2 regions of the Marinomonas foliarum genome follow, and region 1 is predicted to be linked to the other one. Evidence: predicted binding sites of a transcription regulator. Region 1 holds the regulator's gene; the other holds the start of a gene.
What was found. The regulator FliA, encoded in region 1, starts transcription of late flagellar genes. The targets are predictions, from matches to a motif close to CTAAAGTTNNNNNNNNNNCNGCCGATA.

Region 1 (3,890 bases):
TATTGAGTCTATTGAAACAGTACAATCCGAAGTTGGCCGAAGAGTTAGTACCTAATACTGTGCCCTTAAGTGTCTTGCTTAAAGTGTTGCAGAATCTATTGATCGAAGGTGTTCCTCTAAGAGATATGAGGACGATCGCTGAATCGATAATGGGTGTTCAGCCAAAAACCCAAGATCCTATGATATTAACTGCGGCAGTAAGAACCTCCTTGTCACGATTGATTATTCAAACATTGGCAGATGGTGTTGATGAAATTCCTGTATTGACCTTAGAGCCCCAGTTAGAAAAAATGTTAATGCAGACTGTTCAGCAGAGTCAGCAGTCTGGTATTAAAAATGAGGAGGCGTTGATCCTAGAGCCACAGATGGCAGAGCAATTGCAAACCTCTTTGAGGCAGTCTGCAGAGCAGCAAGAGGCGATGGGAAATACACCTATTTTGATTGTTTCTGCACCAATTAGACCCATGTTGGCGCGTTTTATGCGCTACGGTATGGTGAATATGTCTGTACTTTCGTATCAAGAGGTTCCAGACCATAAACGCATTACAGTCGTGGGGGTTATTGGACAATAGCAATTGCCAGTTTTCTGTAAAATATTGTATCTATATTTATTGGAATCTTTCGGGTAAGCTATGGATTTGTAAGAAAAATAAACTGTAAGGATTAAGTTATTCATGCAAATTAGGCGGTTTCGAGCACCAGACATGCGTCAGGCGATACGGAAAGTTCGTGATGCCGTAGGTCCTGATGCGGTTATCTTGTCAAATCAACGTCTGCCGACAGGCGAGATAGAAATTGTTGCCGCTCTAGATTACGATGGATCATTACCTTCTAGCATGTCATCTAAGCGTTCTAGTTCGCCACGTTCGGACTCTTCTGCCGACCCTAGTGCGAATTATTTAGAACGTATCGAACGAGCAAAGCAGCAAACTACGCCACCTAAAAATGATGCACCTTCTTATGCGGAATCGCGTCAAGCCTCTCAAATTGAAATGCCACCACTTTCTGATGATAAGGAAGACCCAGCTGTTGAAGAGGCCTTGTCTGTAAAGAACAGCGAAAATGCTAAGCAATTGCAGGACATGGAACTAGAACTGAAAAATGTTCGAGCAATGTTAGAGCAGCATCAGCAGAATGATAATCGAAGCTCAGTTAAAGAGTCCTCTGTGGAGGCTAGAGCGCGTGAAAAACTGAAAGGTTTAGGTTTATCTGAGTTTGTTGTGTCTAGACTAATGGATGACATAGACCTTAAAGGGCGTGAAGATGACTGGAATCGGTTGTTGGCGCACTTGGCGGACTATATACCTATTCGATCTAGCTCTTCTGAATTGCGTGGCTGTATTGCCTTTATGGGCCCCACAGGTGTTGGTAAAACGACAACGATCGGTAAAATTGCCGCTCAGCATGTATTGAAGCATGGCTCTGAAGGTGTTGTGTTAATTACAACAGATACATACCGAATAGCCGCTCATGAACAGTTGAGAACATTTGGCCGTATCTTAAACGTCCCAGTTGAAGTCGTTAATGAATACTCTGATTTAAATGAAGTGTTGGCAAAATACGCGCATTACTCTTTAGTGCTTGTTGATACGGCAGGTATGAACCCAAGAGATTCCAACCTTGAACGGCAATTGTTAATGATGAAGCGCGCAAGAGCTAGCCTGAAAAAGCTATTGGTGTTGCCTTGTACAAGCCAAAGACAAGTGTTGAAAACAGTAACTGAAGTTTACTCTCAGGTGCAGTTGGATGGGTGTGTTTTAAGTAAGCTTGACGAATCAGCTTCACTTGGTGAAGCGATTAGTGTAGTTATTGAAGAAGGGCTTCCTGTTGTATATATCGCGGATGGCCAAAGGATACCAGATGATATCGAGCCAGCTCGTGCACATAACCTGATTAGTAGAGCTGTTTATACAGCAGAGCACTATAGTCAGCTTTATGGGTCACTAAAGTATGGTAGTTAGTAAAATTATGTTATTACTGAAAGCGTTGCGCCAAACTATGTAGTACAGTTAGTTAGCGCAACTAACTTAAATGGTAAAGGTTGCTTAGACTATTTTATGCAGACCAAAAACGGATATAACACATACTCCAAAAAAGCAACTCTCTCAATAGATGCGATTGTTGAGCAATACGGGTATTTAGTGAAAAAAATTGCCTATCACCTATTGGCTAGATTGCCCGATAGTGTAGATGTAGATGATTTAATTCAAGCTGGCATGATGGGGCTGATTGAGGCGTATAAACGCTTTGAATCTACCAAGGGTGCTAGCTTCGAAACCTATGCTGGGATTCGTATTCGTGGTTCCATTATGGACGAAGTGCGAAAAACGGACTGGGCTCCTCGTTCAGTTAGACGCAACGGTAGAGCGGTTGCTAATGCTATAAAGGAATTGGAAGCGACCCTAGGTCGAGAAGCCTCAGATATGGAGGTGGCAGCACACATGAATATAAGCATGGATGAATACCATGAAATGATTCATTCATCCATGTCTACTCAGTTGTTTAGCTATGAAGAGATGCTAGACTCTGATACAAATAATCTAGATAGCGTTGAATCAGAAGTGGAAAATGCACCTTACTCTTTAGTAGAAGAGGGTGGTTTTCAGAGTCAATTAGCAACAGAGATTGATAATCTACCGGAAAGAGAAAAACTGGTTTTGTCTCTTTATTATAATGAAGAACTTAATCTAAAAGAAATTGGCGCAGTACTAGGTGTTAGTGAATCAAGAGTTAGTCAAATACATAGTCAAGCGGCTATGAGATTGAGAGCTAGATTAAGTGATTGGCGAGATTAATTATGAGTTGTGAAATATTACCTTTAGGGTGTGGAGGTTGCATTGGATAAAAACATGAAGATCCTGATTGTTGATGATTTCTCGACAATGAGACGAATCATTAAAAACCTATTACGGGATTTAGGGTTTACCAATACAGTTGAAGCTGATGATGGGACGACTGCGTTACCTATACTTCAAGCTGGGACGATTGATTTTCTCGTGACCGATTGGAATATGCCAGGTATGACTGGGATTGAATTACTTCGTGCCGTACGTGCAGATGAAAAATTGAAAAGTATTCCAGTACTTATGGTAACGGCAGAAGCTAAACGTGACCAAATTATTGCTGCAGCTCAGGCTGGGGTGAATGGTTATGTTGTTAAGCCGTTTACTGCGGTGGCTCTCAAAGAAAAAATTGAGAAAATATTCGAACGAATAGATGCTGCAAAATAGGGAATGTAGATGTCAAAGATATTGGGATCTGGACTAGTGGATTTTGAAAATCTAGTTAAAGACGGCGCAGTTGAGCTTTTAAATCACATAGAAGTCGGTGACTTCAGTGGGGCAATTAAAAAGATTCAAGAACTGAGTGAAGCTCGTCATAATAGTTTCTACAACGAGGTGGGTTTTTTAACTCGAAGTTTGCATGATGCTATTCGTGATTTTCAGGTTGATTCAATGGACCTTGTTGTTGGTGAAGGCGGGAACGAGTCTGTTACCAAAATTACTGATGCCTCGGATCGGTTGAATTATGTTATTGAAACGACTAGTGCAGCTGCTAATAAAACCATGGATATGGTTGATAGTAGTGTTCCTGTCGCCAGCGAACTACAAAGCCAGGCGAGAGAGCTACGCAAAGACTGGAGTCGTTTAATTCAGCGAGATTTAACGCCGCAAGAATTTAGAGATTTATACAAGCGTATTGATGTCTTCTTATCTTATGCGGACGATAGTGCCACCACCTTGCATTCAAACCTCAACACAATTCTTCTAGAGCAAGGTTATCAAGACCTAACTGGTCAAGTTATCGCTAGAGTGAATGATTTAATTCGTGATGTAGAAGAAAAACTTGTACATCTCGTTGCTGTTGCTGGACGCGTTGATAGTATCTCC
Region 2 (3,890 bases), 140 kb from region 1:
CCTGAATTCGGCGGTTATACTCAGTAATAATAACAAAGCACTGACTAATATTCTCAATAGGACTTGCACCTGTAGCCAGGCCCAAATCTAAAATAGGAATCGTGCCACCACGAATATGAGCCACCCCTCTAACGACTGGTGAGCTATGAGGCATAGTGGTCAATTTAGGGCACTGCAGTACTTCTTTTACCTTAAAGACGTTAATACCGTAAATCTGCTTACCATTTAAGCGAAACAACAGCAATTCAAGTCGGTTTTCCCCTACAAGCTGTGTACGTTGGTTAACAGTATCCAAAACTCCAGCCATAAACGCCTCCAAAATGTATAAACATATACTGAGGTATTACCTCAAAATTGTTAAAATGCATCGTCCGATGATAAAGTGAATTCGATTTTTTTACTAACTATCTTACTAATCACGCAATAATAAACAAAGAGAGCGAATCATGCGAATCATAAGGCTAAGTATAGCCTTCATTTGTTTCCAAGCAGGTTTAACTTTTGCAGCCTCCATAGAAGAGCAAATTAACCTCTATATCAACCAAGTAGAGATTCCTCGATTGTCAGAAATATACCCTGATGCAGCCATCAGTATTTCACTAAACAACCTCGCCGCTTTAAACTATCTGCCGGACTGCGAAAGTGGATCAATTCAAATAAATAATCAACGACCAGACGCTATCAAACGTACAAACTATGAAATAAGTTGCCAATCACCAACTTGGAAATCCTACATACCAGTTACACAAAGTATCTCGATCCCCGCGATCAAGACCACCACACCAATAAACCGCGGACAAGTTATCAGCCAATCCAACACAGATGTTGGCGAGGTCGACATATCCACCCTAAGAGGCGATGTCTTCACACTAAAAAAGCCACCTTACGGCCTCATTGCCTCTCGAAACCTACGGATCAACACCTTTATTACAGATGACCTAACTAGCCTGCCAACCCTGGTAAAAAAAGGAGACCTTGTACTCATTACCGCAAGCAGTGGCACTATTATAGTAAGGATGAACGGCGTTGCTTTAGAAAATGGTGTAAAAGGCCAACAAATTCGAGTTAAAAATACAAGTTCTGAACGAATTATATACGGCAAAGTTGTAACTAACAGTGAAGTTCTTGTAAACTATTGAATAAGGATTATTCGGCAGCTTAACTTATAAACTCTTTACACCAAAGTTTTTACTAAAGTTCTTCTAGACTCTGCCGACAATATAGACAGGCAAATTATTTAAGGGCGGAAAACCCAATGGCAATACATTTTACAGGTCTATCAAATCAGAACACGATAAACAAAAGTGAGCGATCGCAGAAAGACGATGTAGCGGGCAATGTAACAGCAAAAAACACCCCAGTACAAAGCGGTGGCACACTTGCTGAAGATACCGTGAAATTAAGCGGTACAGCTCAAACGCTACAGAGCCAGCAATCTAAAATCAACAACTTACCAGATGTTGATATGGATAAAGTAGAGCAAATTAAAAACGCAATAGCTTCTGGCGAGTACAAAATCGACACGCAAAAGCTAGCAAATAACATGGCTTCTATGGATTCATTATTCTAAGCTATGAACTCAATGCATCGAGCAAACGGTTTGCCTTATGATTCCTATCGCCCCAATATTCATCAGAAGCAAAGAGGTATTAGAAAAACTATCTGCGCTTCTTGATGAAGAACGCTCTGCTTATGGCGAATTAGACAGCGATACCATCATTAGCATAGCGGAACAGAAACAAACCCTCCTTGATGAAATGAATCAACTTAATGAGACAAGAGTCAACATTCTCATTAAATTTGACATCGTAGACCGAAAAAAACCAACCGAAGAAGAATTTAAAAGCTGGCTTAACCTTCAAGACAGTTCATTAGATAATGTACGCCTACTCATGCAAGAGTGCGAAGAACTCCTCAACAAGTGCAAAACCAAGAACAACACTAACGCACGCGTACTCAACACACTTCAAAAGCGTAATAAGCATCTTTTTGAATTACTACAGGGCCACAGCACTAAAAATAAAGTCTATACCTCCAGAGGCTCGACACACCCAATAAGTAGCAAACACACACTTGGTAGAGCGTAAAAAACCATACAAATCAACATCGTATTGACCATACATTTGTATTCCAAACCCAAATAATGTATAAAACACTTCTTCAAATACGTCCTCATAGGTAAACAGGATATACCGGCCGCCTCCTAAGCAGCTATTCCAGGTTCGAGTCCTGGTGGGGACACCAAACATCTAGAAACTGACACAAAAAAAGAGCCTTACGGCTCTTTCTAAATCCACGCTTTTAGTTTGTCGTCTTACTCAGCTTCAACCACTTCAAAACTATGAACTATCTTCACTCCGCCTTTTTCTAACATCAAAGAAGCAGAGCAATATTCCTCAGCCGATAATTTCACTGCACGCGCAACCACGCTTTCTTTTAAGTTGCGACCTGTCACAACAAAATGCACTCGAATCTCTGTGAATACAGCCGGAACTGCATCCGCTCGATCCGCATCAATTTGAGCCACACATGACGTCACATCTTGACGGGCTTTTTTAAGAATCCCAACTACATCATAAGAAGTACAGCCACCCAAACCTGCAAGCAAAAGCTCCATTGGTCTTGGCCCAGCAGTCTGATTACCATCAATCTCTATTTTAAAACCAGAGCCAGTTTCAGCGGTAAAATGCACATCTTCTTGCCAACTTACATTTGTCTTCATTATTCAACCCTACTTCAATTTGCCAAGACTAAAACCATCGCCACTAAGACTGAAACAGTTCTGCCAATTTTTCACCTGGATCATCAGCACGCATAAAGGCCTCACCAACCAAAAAGGCATGAATGCCTTTTTCACGCATGATCGCAACATCATCTCGAGTATGGATTCCACTTTCCGTAACAATAAGACGATCGGAAGGCACACTACCCATCAATTCAAACGTGTGATTCAAACTAAGCTCAAACGTATGTAAATCACGGTTATTAATACCAAACAACTCTGTCTCAGTGTACTCCAGAGCCAATTCCAATTCAGGGCGATTGTGTACTTCAACAAGCACATCCATTCCAAGATCTCGCGCCATTCGATCCAGCTCACGCAATTTCTCACCATCAAGGCAAGCTGCAATTAAAAGAATGCAGTCAGCACCTATCGCCCTCGCTTCTAACACCTGATATTCGTCGACAATAAAGTCTTTTCTAATCACTGGCAGCTTACAAGCTGCACGAGCTTCCACTAGGTAATCTTCATGCCCTTTAAAAAAGTCACTGTCTGTCAAAACAGATAAACAAGCTGCTCCAGATCGCTCATAGGAACGAGCAATATCGGCTGGTATAAAGGGATCTCGTATAATTCCCTTGCTAGGCGAGGCTTGCTTAATTTCAGCAATGACACCCGCTTTTCCTATGGCAACTTTATGCCTTAAAGCTTGAGCAAAGCCACGTGGCGCGTTATGAACATTTGCTACTGAGGCCGCGACCTCTAAGTTTCCATACGGTGTATGAGATTTACGCTCAGCAATCTCCTCATACTTTCGCTCCACAATTTTCTTAAGAATTGTCGGTGTTTCTATTTGCATTAGGCTACTGCTCCTATTTTCTACAGTGAGTCAGAACTCATAAAACAACGCGTGAAACTAGCAAGCTCAGACATTTTAACTTTGGCCGTACCACCACCAATCACATCTTCCGCAATATTCACACCTTCAGCTAACGTGTCTGCAATACCAGAGACATAAATTGCCGCACCAGCATTAAGAGCCACAATATCTCTAGCGGGATTAATTTTCCCTTTGCCATCCAATGCCATTTTCACTAAAGCTAGGCTTTCCGTCGCATCTACAGCCTGAATCGAATCAATTGATTGTAAAGGGATACCAAAATCTTCA

Region 2: the regulator FliA is predicted to act here: its motif matches at 1,192-1,218, upstream of flgM (flagellar biosynthesis anti-sigma factor FlgM).

Annotation. Positions count from the first base shown of each region.
Region 1 covers NZ_CP070273.1:3,077,193-3,081,082, forward strand. The annotation lists gene flhA (flagellar biosynthesis protein FlhA) at 1-572, shown strand, start outside; gene flhF (flagellar biosynthesis GTPase FlhF) at 675-1,961, shown strand; gene JSY38_RS14295 (RNA polymerase sigma factor FliA) at 2,058-2,795, shown strand; gene JSY38_RS14300 (chemotaxis response regulator CheY) at 2,850-3,230, shown strand; gene JSY38_RS14305 (protein phosphatase CheZ) at 3,240-3,890, shown strand, end outside.
Region 2 covers NZ_CP070273.1:2,934,922-2,938,811, reverse strand. The annotation lists gene JSY38_RS13635 (chemotaxis protein CheV) at 1-307, opposite strand, end outside; gene flgA (flagellar basal body P-ring formation chaperone FlgA) at 447-1,139, shown strand; gene flgM (flagellar biosynthesis anti-sigma factor FlgM) at 1,256-1,570, shown strand; gene JSY38_RS13620 (flagella synthesis protein FlgN) at 1,608-2,087, shown strand; tRNA gene JSY38_RS13615 (tRNA-Arg) at 2,169-2,244, shown strand; gene JSY38_RS13610 (OsmC family protein) at 2,315-2,722, opposite strand; gene trpC (indole-3-glycerol phosphate synthase TrpC) at 2,766-3,581, opposite strand; gene trpD (anthranilate phosphoribosyltransferase) at 3,602-3,890, opposite strand, start outside.